Regions from separate parts of the Viridibacillus sp. d25.2 genome, predicted to be linked through region 1. Evidence: riboswitches for the same ligand, from Rfam matches in the RefSeq annotation. Region 1 holds a riboswitch; each other region holds the start of a gene.
The links. A riboswitch is a leader RNA that binds a small molecule or an ion and turns the genes downstream of it on or off. The one in region 1 is predicted to bind S-adenosylmethionine.
Positions count from the first base shown of each region.

Region 2: another riboswitch for S-adenosylmethionine. It lies ahead of ACZLO7_RS20525 (methionine ABC transporter ATP-binding protein); the one in region 1 lies ahead of ACZLO7_RS21435 (acyl-CoA dehydrogenase family protein).
Region 3: another riboswitch for S-adenosylmethionine. It lies ahead of metK (methionine adenosyltransferase); the one in region 1 lies ahead of ACZLO7_RS21435 (acyl-CoA dehydrogenase family protein).

Region 1 covers NZ_CM196652.1:4,391,063-4,395,955, forward strand. Annotated here, with positions in the region: gene ACZLO7_RS21420 (osmoprotectant ABC transporter substrate-binding protein) at 1-290, opposite strand, end outside; gene ACZLO7_RS21425 (ABC transporter permease) at 306-941, opposite strand; gene ACZLO7_RS21430 (betaine/proline/choline family ABC transporter ATP-binding protein) at 1,002-2,156, opposite strand; SAM riboswitch class I at 2,410-2,512, shown strand; gene ACZLO7_RS21435 (acyl-CoA dehydrogenase family protein) at 2,625-3,782, shown strand; gene ACZLO7_RS21440 (transporter substrate-binding domain-containing protein) at 3,836-4,702, shown strand; gene ACZLO7_RS21445 (amino acid ABC transporter permease) at 4,787-4,893, shown strand, end outside.
Region 2 covers NZ_CM196652.1:4,186,766-4,191,658, forward strand. Annotated here, with positions in the region: gene ACZLO7_RS20515 (MetQ/NlpA family ABC transporter substrate-binding protein) at 1-634, opposite strand, end outside; gene ACZLO7_RS20520 (methionine ABC transporter permease) at 650-1,321, opposite strand; gene ACZLO7_RS20525 (methionine ABC transporter ATP-binding protein) at 1,311-2,324, opposite strand; SAM riboswitch class I at 2,442-2,546, opposite strand; gene ACZLO7_RS20530 (carbon-nitrogen family hydrolase) at 2,626-3,414, opposite strand; gene ACZLO7_RS20535 (pyridoxal phosphate-dependent aminotransferase) at 3,594-4,757, shown strand; gene ACZLO7_RS20540 (glycine C-acetyltransferase) at 4,823-4,893, opposite strand, start outside.
Region 3 covers NZ_CM196652.1:1,115,775-1,120,667, reverse strand. Annotated here, with positions in the region: gene metK (methionine adenosyltransferase) at 86-1,282, opposite strand; SAM riboswitch class I at 1,546-1,664, opposite strand; gene pckA (phosphoenolpyruvate carboxykinase (ATP)) at 1,868-3,454, shown strand.

The DNA of each region.
Region 1 (4,893 bases):
GCTCCAGTAAGGTCTGTTCCTGTATAACGTGTTGAAGAAATATTTGCATCGCCGTTAATCATTGCTTGGTGCAGAACGACACTTGATCCTAGATTATTAATCAGTTCTACCTTTTCATCCGTTTCATGTTCAATCATTAATTTCAATATATTAGCCATGATCTTACTTTCTGTCGTTGTCATTGAAGCAATTTTCACGTCATTTTCATCACTTGAACCCGTTAGCGAACAAGCAGATAAAAATATAACTGTCATAATCAAGCCAATGGTAATTATTTGTTTATATTTCATAAGCATGTTCCTCTCCTAACGTTCAATTTTTAACCCTCTTGGTGTAGCCCACTTTTCCACTTTAAATAATATGAAGTCCGTAATTAGAGCCAAAATAGTTACTAGCACAGCACCACCAATAATAAATTCAGGTTGATAAAGATTAAGCCCATTAAAAATAAAATCTCCTAAGCCACCTGCTCCTATGTAAGATGCTAAAGTTGCCCATGAGATGGCATATACTGCAGATAATCGGATACCTGACATAATAACAGGTATTGCCAATGGAAGTTCAACCATCCCGATGGATTGTATTTTTGTCATTCCCATACTTATTCCTGCTGCTTTAAGTCCTTGATTAACGGATTTCATACCAATATAAGTATTATTTAAAATAGGTAACAGTGTGTAGATAAATAGAGCAATAATCGCAGGTACTTTCCCAACTCCCAAAAACGGTATCATAATTGCTAAAATAGCTAATGAAGGTAGCGTTTGTAAAACACTAGTAATACCTAAAACGATTTTAGCGGTTCTCTGTAGTTTTGATAATAAAATACCCAAAGGAACTGCAACGACAACACCTAAAATTAAAGCTATAGCAGATATATAAAAATGTTCCCATGTTTTTTGCACAATATCTCCGCCATTTTGTGTTATAAAATCAATCATCAACTCACATCCTTTCTTATTAGTTAGTGTTTAGTTTTGTTGAGTATCAGTTTCTCTTTGTTATTCTAGATCAATAACATTTGTATCCTCTTCTATTTCTTCATCACCCCAAATAGTGTCATATACCATGTCCACAATATTGGCACGTGTAACAAGACCGATTAAATGGTGTTCTTCATCTACAACGGGAATATGTTTTAAGTTTCGTTTTAAAATACGACGCACTGAATCTTGTAATTTTGTACCATTCCGCACATAAAAAACGTCTTTTTCTACTGCTTCAGAAATGCTAGAAGTAGTATGTCGTGCTGTGGTTAAGCCTTCAACATCGATATAGCCTTTTAGATGATTTTGTCCATCAACGACAAACAATGTGTCAACGCGTTTTGTCACCATTAAACGAAAAGCATCATTAATACTTTTCTCTAATGTAATAGAAATTGGTTTGATCATTACATCATCAACAATTTTCGCACTTGGTTTTTCTTGCATTAAACGATGAGAGCCAATAAATTCACGCACAAATTCATTAGCTGGGTTAGATAGGATATTGTCAGGAGTATCAAATTGGATAACTTGGCCACTATGCATAATACAAATTCGATCTGCCAACTTAATTGCTTCATCCATATCATGCGTGACGAAAATAACAGTTTTACCAAGACGTTGCTGTAAATCTTTCATCAAGTCTTGTAACGTGTCACGCGTAATAGGATCTAGTGCGCCGAATGGTTCGTCCATTAGAATAATGTCTTGGTCTGCGGCTAATGCTCGGAGCACCCCGATACGCTGTTGTTGACCACCAGATAATTGCGCGGGATATAAATCAAGATAGCTTTGGGGTAAATTAACGAGTTCTATGAGGCGTTCTGCTGTTTGATTTTTCTTTTCTTTTGACCATTTTAACAATTTAGGTACAAGTGTAATATTTTCACTAATGGTCATATGTGGCATGAGACCAATTTGTTGAATAACATATCCAATACTCCTACGTAATGCTACTGGATTCTTTTTCGATAAATCTTCCCCTTCCAAATAGATGGTACCTTTGGTCGGTTCTATCATTCTATTAATCATACGCATGGCAGTCGTTTTCCCACTGCCACTCGTACCGATAAAGGCGACAAATTCACCGCGTTCAATTTCAATATTCATATCGTCAACGGCTTTCTTTCCACCCCTATACACTTTCGATAAATTCTCTATCTTTAGCATAAGTATCCCCCCTCAAATTTAATAACCAAAGATTATTTACCCTCTTTTGATAAGTGGTAAACCTAAAAAGTAGAATAATTTAAAAAATATTCACTAAAATGTATAATCATTACAACATTTAACTAGAGTCCTATATCATTTTTAATTAATCTTAGGCTCATTTACTACGATTCTTAATCCCTACAAAAATACTTTGTTTTTCATATTGACTTTCACTTTTATAAAAAGTAAAATAATTGAAACAATAAAATATTACTTATCACGAGAAGCTAAGGGACTGGTCCGATGAAGCTTCAGCAACCACTGTCTAACAGATTGGTGCTACTTCCAGCAAGAGAAATCTTGGCAGATAAGGGTGCATATACAACATTAAAGCTCCCTCTTTTATAAATGGGAGATTTTTTACAGCTCCAATACATAGTAATTCTATAAGAATTATAAACTTAGAGGATTTGAGGGTGATTTATTATGAAAGAGATATTTATAAAAACAGAGCTACAACGTCAATGGTTAGATAAATTAGCGTTACTAAAAGTTCAAATCGCAAAAAGTGCTGCGACTGTAGATGAATTATCTATTTTTCCAAAAGAGAGCTTTAGCCAACTTCGTGAAATTGGTTACCCCGCAATTACTTTACCAAAAGAATTTGGTGGCGAAGGATTTTCAGTTTACGATATGGTTCTTTTGCAAGAAACACTTGCTAGCTACGATGAAAACACTTCACTTTCAATGGGCTGGACTCTAGGTGTTGTAGGTGAATTGTATGAGCAGAAATTATGGACAGCTGACAGGCTTAATTTCTTTGCAAATGAAGTACAAAACGGTGCTATTGTGAATCGTTCTGTAAGTGAAGCGCGCACTGGAAGCCCCACTCGTGGCGGACGTCCTGGAACAAATGCAGTACGATCTGACAATGGATGGCTTATAAATGGACGCAAAATTTTCACTACGGCTTCCCCTGTTTTAGATTATTTTTTAACTTCTGCTTGGATTGAGGATAAACAACAAGTTGGGTTCTTCTTAATTCACAAAGATACCGCTGGACTATCTATTGAAGAAACATGGGATGTAATGTCGATGCGTGGCACTTCTAGTCATGACCTAATCTTACAAGATGTTAAAGTAAGTGACTCGGATTTAGTCGAATTACCAAACCATCCGAGCGGTGGTAAAATCAATGGCTGGTTATTGCATATTCCTGCAACTTATTTGGGCATAGCACAAGCAGCCCGTGATTATGCAGTTCACTTCGCAAATCACCATCAACCAAATAGCTTAAATGCACCTATAAGTTCATTACCTAATGTACAGCATTTATTAGGTGAAATTGAGCTAAAGTTACAGCAATCTAGATTTGTCCTATACGGTACAGCTGAAGCTTATGATGACCCACAGCGAAGAGATTCATTGACAAATGAAATTGCTGTTGCCAAACATACAGTGACTAATACAGCTATTGATATCGTCGACAAAGCAATGCGCGTAGTAGGTGCAAAAAGTTTACAAAACTCTAATCCATTGCAACGATATTACCGCAATGTACGTGCTGGTCTACACAATCCTCCAATGGATGATATGACCATTACAAAATTGGCATTAACAGCTATTGCAGAACAGAAACAATAGAATTCGATTGTCTATTAATAATTAAAAATAAAATTAAAAAGGAGATTTAAGATATGATCAGTAAAAAATTATTAAAATTTGCAGCAGTCGGTATTACGTCAATAGCAATTTTAGCCGGTTGCTCAACAAGTGAGGCATCTGATTCCAAAGGTAAGGAAGATTCATCAAAAGTACGTACGGTGAAAGTTGCCTTTGACCAAGCTAGTAAGCCCATCTCATATATTGACGACCAAGGTAATCCAACTGGATACGATGTAGAAGTAATGAAACTAGTGGATGAATTATTACCAGATTATAAATTTGAATATGTAGGCACAACTAGTGACGACTTATTAATTGGTGTCGAACAAGGAAAATACCAAGTCGGGGTCAAAAATGCCTTTTTCACAGAAGAGCGTACAGAAAAATTCATCTATCCTAAAGAGTTCCTTGGCTTAAGTAGTGCGGGGTTAGTCTTACGTAAAGAGGATGAAAATATTAAATCGCTAAAAGACTTTGCATCAGCAGGATTCTCTCTAGCACCAATTGCTGCAAATAATGCTCAATATACAGTCATTGATGAATACAATCAAAAAAATCCAGGTAACAAAGTGAAACTAAAAGCTGGAGATGCTTTCTCTATTGATATTGTTCAATGGGTCAATGAAGGCCGAGTAGACGGCGGTGTAATGATTGAAGGTATGTTCGATCAACAAGTTTCTGCAAAAGACGGTGCTTATCACAAATTAGCAGATGATATTGTGTATAACGAATTTGCTGTTATTAAAACATGGCCACTGTACAATAAAAAAGAACAGAAATTTGCAGACGCATATGACAAAGCTATAAAACAAATTAAAGAAAAACAAAAAACAAATGAACTGAGCAAAAAATTCTACAATCGCGATTTATTTGAAGTACTTGAGCAAGCGGAACGTTAATTGCTTATGCATACGTAACTTCCTTAGGCTGTTGAGTCATTAAACTCAACAGCCTTTCCAATACAAAACGAAAATGGTGAGCATATGGAAAAATATTTTGATTCATCTTATATTTGGGAGTCACTCCCTATTTTACTCCCTTTTCTAAAGGTAACATTTATGATAGCAGGTCTGTCCATTTTACTAGGTTC
Region 2 (4,893 bases), 200 kb from region 1:
CAAGTCCTGCTGCAAGCGCAAAGTTTCCCGGGACACCAACAAGGTCAGCACTTTCGATTGCGCGTGGTAGCCCTGCTGCTTCGATTGGTTGGAATACTAAGTTTTTAGGATTTTCCACAACATCTTTTTCAGATGCTTTTAGTTCTTCAATATTAGGATCAATTTTGATAAGTCCTTGTTCTTGTAATGATAGTAATGTACGTGCTGCATTGGATGGATCGTTAGCAATTGCTACTTTTGCGCCGTCTTTAATATCATCAATTGATTTAAAATCTTTTGCAAAGAAGCCCATCGGTGCAGTTGGCACGTTTATTAGGCCAACTAGTTTCATATTGTTTTGTTCATTAAAGTTTTCAAGATAAATTGAGTGTTGGAAAAGGTTTGCATCAATGTCACCGGAATCTAATGCTTTATTTGGTTGTACATAGTCACTGAATTCAACAGGTTTTACTTTATAGCCTTTTTTCTCTAATTGCGGGATGATAACTTTGTTCAACATGTCGCTATAAGGACCTGCAGTTGCGCCAATTTTAATCTCTTTTGAATCTTTTTCTTTACTTTCATCCTTGTTACCACATGCAACTAAAGCTGTTGCTAATACGAATAATAACGCTGCTAGTAAAAACTTTTTCATTTTGAAATCTCCCCTTTATCGTTTATCGATTGCTTTTGAAATGGCATCGCCTGCAAGTTGGATAATTTGGACGATAACTATTAAAATGACAACTGTCGCAATCATGATTGTGTTGTCATAGCGGTAATAACCAAAGCGAATTGCTAAGTCACCAATCCCACCACCGCCGATAATACCGGCCATCGCAGAGTATGCGACTAAACTAATAACCGTCATTGTAATGCCTTGAATAATACCTGATTTCGCTTCAGGTAATAACACGTCTTTTACAATCATCCACGGTGTTGCACCGACTGCAATTGATGCTTCGATGACACCTTTATCAATTTCACGCATAGACGTTTCAACAAGTCTCGCGAAAAATGGGATTGCTGCTACAGATAATGAAACACTCGCAGCTACTGGCCCAATAGTATCCCCAACTAATATTTTGGTTAGTGGGAACAACGCTACTAATAGAATGATATAAGGAATGGAACGAACAAGATTGACGATAAATCCTAGAATGCCATTTAAAAAACGGTTTCGTAAAGATAAACCTTTGCTTGTAACAAATAAAATAATACCTAATGGTAACCCGATGATTAGCGAAATGCTAAGTGAAATACCAACCATGAGTAATGTTTCACCAAATGCTTTCCATATATCTGGAAGCATGCTAAGGAAATGTTCGAAATCAAATAACATCGTTAATCACCTCCACAAGCGCACCGCGCCCTTCCAAATAAGAAATGGCTCTCTTCACATTATCCGGATGACCTTGTAGCTCCATTAGGAAAATGCCAAGCGGTTTTTCTTGAATATACTCAATAGTACCGTGCAGGAAATTCCCGTGTACATCGAAGTTTTGAATCATATCTGAGATGACTCCCTCACCAGCGACATCCCCTTTGAATAGCACTTTAACCATCTTCCCTTTGACACCATTAAGAATTGTTGGCGGAAGTTCAAATGATACAACACTACTGATAAACTCTTGGGTTAAAGGCTCAACTGGATTTGCAAAAATGTCATAGACAGCACCCTCTTCAATGACTTTCCCATCTTGCATAACAACCATGCGATCACAAATTTCTTTAACAACATCCATTTCATGAGTAATCAAGACGATTGTAATATCAAGCTCACGGTTGATTTTCTTCAGTAATCGTAAAATGGAAACTGTCGTTTTTGGATCAAGTGCTGAAGTTGCTTCATCACAAAGTAGTATAGATGGGTTATTTGCAAGTGCTCGAGCGATACCGACACGTTGCTTTTGACCGCCACTTAATTGTGCTGGATAGACATCGATTTTCTCAGCTAAACCAACCATTTCTAGCAATTCTTTTACACGAGCTTTAATATGTGCCGGCGGTGTAGCTGCTGCTTTTAAAGAAAATTCGATGTTCTCCCCGACAGTTTTTTGACTGATTAAGTAAAAATGTTGAAAAATCATACCAATTTTCAAACGAGCTTTTCGAAGTTGCTCACCTTTTAGCTTCGTTAAGTCTTGACCATTTACAACGATACTGCCACTCGTTGGTCGCTCTAATAAATTGATACAACGTAGAAGTGAGCTTTTCCCTGCTCCAGAGTAGCCTACGATACCGAAGACTTCACCTTTGTTGATTTTCAGTGATACGTTCTCCACGCCCGTTACTTTACCTTTTTTTGTTTTATATACTTTCATAAGATTCTGAATATCGAGCATACTGCATCCCTCAAATCTGTTTATATTATGTAACTTCTATAGAATTACTTGGTATTTACTCTATTAAAAAATACTTCTTTCAATTTTCTGAAAGAAGTATCGTAAATGTAAATTGGCGATTTATCTTCCAGAATGTACTCATTCTGTAGGAATTGGCACCTTCCCTTTTCAGGGGGTTGCCGGACGTCATAGGGCCTATCCCTCGGTCTCTCTAGATAAAGTTCAATATTCGTTTGTAAGTTATGAACTAAATATTACTGTGTAATATTCTAGTTGTCAAACACTTTTTAGAAATTTTGTATTATTTCGAAATATCTTTATATAATTCAGGTCGTCGATCATCATACACTGGGATTCGTTGGCGAATTTCGTCAACTATAGAGAAATCAACATCGATAATCGCCATTTCTTCATCTTCTCCACCAGTCCATAATACTTCACCCCAAGGTTCAATAACCATTGACTGACCGTTGAAATTCTGTTTTTTATGGCTAATTCGATTTACTGCAATAACAAAACATTGGCTTTCAATTGCACGTGCTTGTAATAAGGTTTTCCAATGATCGATACGCGGTGTTGGCCATTGTGCAGAAACAAAAATTACTTTAGCTCCGTTTAACGCGTGTAGACGTAACCACTCTGGGAAACGAATATCGTAGCAAATAACACCAGCGGCTGGAATATCACCCAACTCAAAGTTATTTTGCTTATCACCAGCGGATAAATACAAATGCTCGTCCATTAAACGGAAAAGATGTGCTTTGTCATATTCGCTAACAAGCTCTCCTTTATTGTTATAGACGTACATCGTGTTATAGAATTCACCATCTTTTTTTGTTGATACTGAGCCACCAACTATATGAATTTGCAGTTCTTTCGAAAGCTTTTGTAAAAAATCCTTCGTACGTTCCCCGTTTGAATCTGCTAGCTCGTCTAATTTCTTTAAAGCATAGCTAGAATTCCACATTTCAGGAAGAATTGCAATTTCTGCTCCCTTATCGGCAGCCTCTCTTATAAATTTTTCAACGTTAGAAAAATTTTTTTCAATGTCCCCGAAGGCAACATTTAACTGTATACATGCAATTTTCATAACTCCACCACCTGTAGACATTTTCTTTAAAAGGCTATAATATTTCTCTTATTATTGCGACTATTTTATACATACGTCTATTTTATCCACAAAATAGTTATTGTGTATAGAGTATTTAGGAAAAGTTTTTCTAGATAACAAATTTTCGAACAAAATAATTCAAGGGGGTTAGCTCAAAGATGGAATTTTCAACGAAATTACAGCAATTGCCGAAGCAGTTTTTCGCAACATTAGTACAAAAGGTGGGTGCCGCAGTGGCGGAAGGTAGAGATGTCATCAATTTAGGACAAGGTAATCCCGACCAACCAACACCTCCACATATTATAAAAGCTATGCAAGATGCTGTTACTAATCCACAAGCGCATAAATACTCACCATTCCGTGGCTTACCTGAATTTAAGGAAGCAATTGCTGCATTTTATGCGCGAGAATACGGTGTTGAAATTGATGCGAATACAGAAGTAGCTATACTTTTTGGCACGAAAATTGGCGTAGTCGAATTACCTTTAGCTATTATGAACCCTGGCGATTCAATGCTACTGCCAGACCCTGGTTATCCAGACTATTGGTCAGGCGTGGCACTGGCTGATGTCAAGTTCGATACACTGCCGCTACTAGCTGAAAACAACTTTCTACCTGATTACACAACTGTGTCAGATGAAGTAAAAGATCGTGCAAAATTAATGTATTTAAATTATCCAAACAACCCAACTGGCGCTGTTGCGAATTTATCATTTTTTGATAAAACCGTGCATTTTGCGAAAGATAACGATATTGCCGTAATGCATGACTTTGCATATGGGGCAATTGGCTTTGATGGTGACAAACCAGTGAGTTTTTTACAAGCTGACGGAGCTAAAGACGTTGGCGTTGAGCTATATACTTTATCAAAAACATATAATATGGCTGGATGGCGCGTTGGCTTTGCAGTTGGTAACGCCAAGCTGATTGAAGCATTAAATTTAGTACAAGATCATCTATTTGTCAGCCTTTTTCCTGCAGTGCAAAAAGCTGGCATTGCAGCACTTACTAGCCCGCAAGATTGCGTAACCGAGTTAGTAGCTATGTATGAAAGCCGCCGAAACGCATTGAAGGTTGCTTGCGAGCGTATTGGCTGGGCTGTGAAAGCACCTAAGGGGTCATTCTTTGCATGGCTTCCTGTACCCAGAGGTTATACAAGTGAAGAATTTGCTGATTTATTACTTGAAAAAGCTGATGTAGCAGTTGCTGCTGGTAATGGTTTTGGAGAATACGGAGAAGGGTACGTACGTGTAGGCCTGCTTGTTGATGAGGACAGGCTTCATGAAGCGATGAAACGTATCTCTAAACTAAATTTATTTTAAGAAATCACATTAAACAAATTGCCTAATAAAAAATGCTCAGCAAATCTGCTGAGCATTTAAAAAAATTATGAAATTACCCCTAGTTCTTTACCTACTTTTTCATAAGTAGCTAAAGCCTCATCTAGCATTTCTTTTG
Region 3 (4,893 bases), 1.2 Mb from region 1:
AAAATATCCCAAGCTACATTTGATTACTAAAATAATCAATATGTAACTCGGGATATTTAGTATTATTGGGATTTTCCAGAATGAATTACAGTCCGGCTTTATCTTTTAAAACGGCAGCTTTATCTGTAGCTTCCCACGGAACATTCAAATCTGTACGGCCGAAATGACCATAAGCAGCTGTTTGTTTGTAGATAGGACGTCGTAAATCAAGCATTTTAATAATGCCTGCTGGGCGTAAATCAAATAATTCACGAACCCACTCAACTAAATCTACTTCTTTCACTTTACCAGTACCGAAAGTATCGATTGCAATTGAAACTGGTTGTGCAACACCAATCGCATAAGCAAGTTGTACTTCACAACGCTCAGCAAGTTCAGCTGCTACAATATTTTTTGCAACATAACGTGCTGCATAAGCTGCAGAACGGTCAACCTTAGTTGCATCCTTACCAGAGAATGCACCGCCACCATGACGAGCGTATCCACCGTAAGTATCTACGATAATTTTGCGTCCTGTTAACCCTGCATCACCTTTTGGTCCACCAATTACAAAGCGACCAGTTGGGTTGATAAAGTATTTTGTGTTCTCATCAAGTAATTCAGTAGGAACAACCGGAGCAATTACGTGCGTTTGTAAATCTTCTTTAATTTGCTCTAATGTCACTTCTGGATCATGTTGAGTTGAAATAACGATTGTGTCAACGCGAACAGGATGATTATTTTCATCATATTCAATTGTCACTTGAGTTTTACCATCCGGACGTAAATAAGCCAACTCTTGTGTTTTACGAACTTCTGATAATCGACGAGCTAATTTATGTGCCAAGCTAATAGGTAAAGGCATTAACTCAGGTGTTTCATTACAAGCGAATCCAAACATTAAACCTTGGTCACCTGCACCAATTGCTTCAATGTCTTCATCAGTCATTGAACCTTCACGTGCTTCAAGAGCTTGGTCAACTCCCAATGCGATATCAGCTGACTGCTCACCGATTGCTGTTAAAACAGCAACGTTTTCACCATCAAAGCCATATTTACCACGCGTATAGCCGATTTCCATTACCGTTTCACGAACGATTTTAGGAATATCAACATAAGTTGATGTTGTAATCTCTCCTGCTACTAATACAAGACCAGTTGTTACTGTAGTTTCACACGCAACACGTGCATTCGGGTCTTTTGAAACGATTTCATCTAAAATGGCATCCGAAATTTGATCACAAATTTTATCTGGATGTCCTTCTGTTACACTCTCTGATGTAAACAGTCGACGGTTTGTCATTTGGTTTCCTCCTATTATCTGCGAGATTGCCTCGGAAATGATACGGTACTCATTACCCATGTTAGTTCTTTCCAGTAGGATTGAACGCCAAGCCGTTGCTGCTTTTAACACGAGGATTCTAGAAAGTGCCACTATATATAAATAGAACCGCATAAATTACATATACTTATCAAAAATTTAGGAATTGGTCTATTTTAAATAAAAAAACCCTTCCACCCATTATTACTAATGAGTGGAAGGGAATAATTCATAAGCACCTTTCACTCTTATCGTTCAAGGATCAAATCCTTGCATCAGATTAAGCACCAGCGCATCACATAAAAACACAATGCAGGTTGCCGGGTTTCATAGGGCCTGACCCTCCACCAGCTCGGGATAAGAGTATCCGTTCAATACCACATATTAGAACATTATAGCTTAGTTGTCAACACCTTTTTTATTTCTTAAAAAAAAGTACAATTTTCATAAAAATTATATTGCAATTAGTATAGATTATTTAACTAAATGTGTTATACTAATTTCGAAAATGAAATATAAATCCCCTCTAACAAGAGAAATAATATAAAAAGGATGGTACGTAAAACGATGAATTCAGTAGAAATTACGAATGAACTGAAGGAATTATTGAAAGGTGAAAATATTCTGGAACAACTTTCAGTACCACAATTAACAGAAAAAGCTACTTCACGCGGTGAAGCTATCCTAACTGTTGATGGTGCTGTAAGAGCAGTCACAGGAAAATATACAGGTCGTTCTCCTAAAGATAAATATATGGTCGAAGAAGAAAGTTCGAAAGACAAAATTGATTGGGGTAAAGTAAATAGACCAATCTCATCAGACATCTTCGATTCATTGTACACTAAAGTAGTTAACTACTTGAAAGAAAAAGAAGAATTATTTGTATTTAACGGTTTTGCAGGTGCAGATACATCATCTCGTTTAGCTATTCGAGTAGTAAATGAATACGCTTGGCATAACCTATTTGCACATCAATTATTCATTCGTCCTACTGAAGCAGAGCTAGAAACACATGAAGCTGACTTCACAATCGTTTCTGCTCCAACTTTCAAAGCGGACCCAGCAGTAGATGGAACTGATTCTGAAACTTTCATTATCGTTTCTCTTGAAAAACGCATCATCCTAATTGGTGGAACTGAATACGCTGGTGAGATGAAAAAATCGATTTTCAGTATAATGAACTACTTATTACCACAACAAGGTATTCTTTCAATGCACTGTTCAGCAAACGTTGGTGAAGCAGGCGATGTAGCACTATTCTTCGGTTTATCTGGAACAGGTAAAACGACTTTATCTGCAGATGCAGATCGTAAATTAATCGGTGATGATGAGCATGGTTGGTCTGACAACGGTGTATTCAATATCGAAGGTGGATGCTATGCAAAAACTATCAACCTTTCTAAAGAGAAAGAACCTGAGATTTACAATGCTATCAGTTTTGGTACTGTGTTAGAAAACGTAGTAGTTGATGAAGAAACACGTATTCCTGACTACGACGATGGTTCACTAACAGAAAATACTCGTGTTGCTTACCCAATTCAAAATATCGAAAACATTGTTGATCCATCTGTTGCAGGTCATACAAAAACAATCATCTTCTTAACTGCAGATGCATTTGGCGTATTGCCTCCAATCAGTAAATTAACAAAAGAGCAAGCAATGTATCACTTCTTAAGTGGTTTCACATCTAAATTGGCAGGTACTGAACGCGGTGTTACTTCACCTGAACCAGTATTCTCAACATGCTTCGGTTCTCCATTCCTACCACTTCCAGCAACAGTTTATGCTGAAATGTTAGGTAACAAAATCGATGAACACCAAGTAAATGTATTCTTAGTAAACACTGGTTGGACTGGTGGAGAATATGGCGTTGGTAACCGTATGAAACTTTCTTATACTCGTTCAATGGTTCGTGCCGCAATCGATGGCAAATTAAATAACGTCTTCACTGAAAAAGACGCTATCTTTGGCCTAGAAATACCTGTAGCTATTGAAGGTGTTCCAACTGAAGTATTAAATCCACGTAACGCTTGGGAAGATAAAAAAGCTTATGATCAAAAAGCTTCTGCTCTTGCTGACATGTTCCGAGAAAACTTCAAAAAATTCGGTGTTGTATCAGAAGATATCATGAAAAACGGCGGTCCTATCGCTTAATACAACTGAATTAAATTAGGAAAGACCACTCTCTGGGTGGTCTGCAGTAGTCGACAAAAGGCATTCAGAATGCTCACAACCTGAATGTCTTTTGTTATTTTTATATATTTTGGTTATTTGATCCTCTTATAGAGATAAAATGCGCTTTAAGTGTTAACTTGTATTTCGTTTATGAACTTTGCCAAGTACAATTTGCGAATTTCTTTAAAGTAGCATAAGGCCTTTTAGGTTGTCCACCACATCCTCAATTTTTCTCACAAGATGTTCTTTAGGTACTAATTGATCCAAAGCAATAATTTCAATTTGATCTCTTTCAGAATTTTTCTATTGTTATTATTTCCTATCATTCAGAAGATTTGTTTATATTACATGCGTAGTTGATTGGAGCGAAGGTGGCGACTCCTGCGGGACAAGCGGGACAGTCCAAGACCCTGCAGGAGCGTAGCGACGAAGCGGCTTGGCGCTCGCCCGCGGAAAGCGCCCACCGTAGCGGAAATCAACGGTCTTATATATTTAAAATAAAAAAGACTATAGAAAAACCCAAATTTCTTCGAGTTTGTCAACAAAAGTAACGTGGTGGTAAATCTCAATTTAGAGGAATTAGTCACGAACAAGTTTGTGCATTAGTTTGCGGTGGAAAGTTGCTTACACTCAATAAACGAAAACGCAACGATTCCATTAAGAAAAATGATACCATAACAATGCCTCCGTAAATATTTGTAGAGTAATAGCTATAATGAAATAATGAAGCCGTTTTAGCTAAGAAAAGGGAAGGTGTTTTTGAAAAGTTGACTATTTTCAAATTTGTTTATTTATCATTTAATTTAATTTATTTAATAGGATTAATTGTTTTATGGATATTTTATTTGCGATACAAAGATAAAGAAGTAAATGTTCTTACAGTGCATCGTATCATTACTATTATTATAATTTTTATTATTTTGAATATGGTGTTAGGGCTAATTAATGCTTTTGTGTAATTTTGGGGGCCATTATTAATTATTCGCTACTCAAAACAAGAAATGTATTCGATTTATATTTCGAATACGCTTATAATTTGAATGAAATCAACAATCAAGTTAGACATAGAATAAAGATAAAATACTCTTCGAATATTATCTTTTAAGGTTGTCCACCACATCCTCAATTTTTCTCACTCACAAGATGTTCTTGAGGTACTAGTTAATCCAAAGCAATCATTTCAAATTGACCTCTTTCAGAATTTTTCTATTGTTATTATTTCCTATCATTCAGAAGATTTGTTTATATTACATGCGTAGTTGATTGGAGCGAAGGTGGCGACTCCTGCGGGAAAAGCGGGACAGTTCAAGATCCTGCAGGAGCGTAGCGACGAAGCGGCTTGGCGCCCGCCCGCGGAAAGCGTCCACCGTAGCGGAAATCAACGGTCTTATCAATTTATATATTTAAAATAAAAAGAC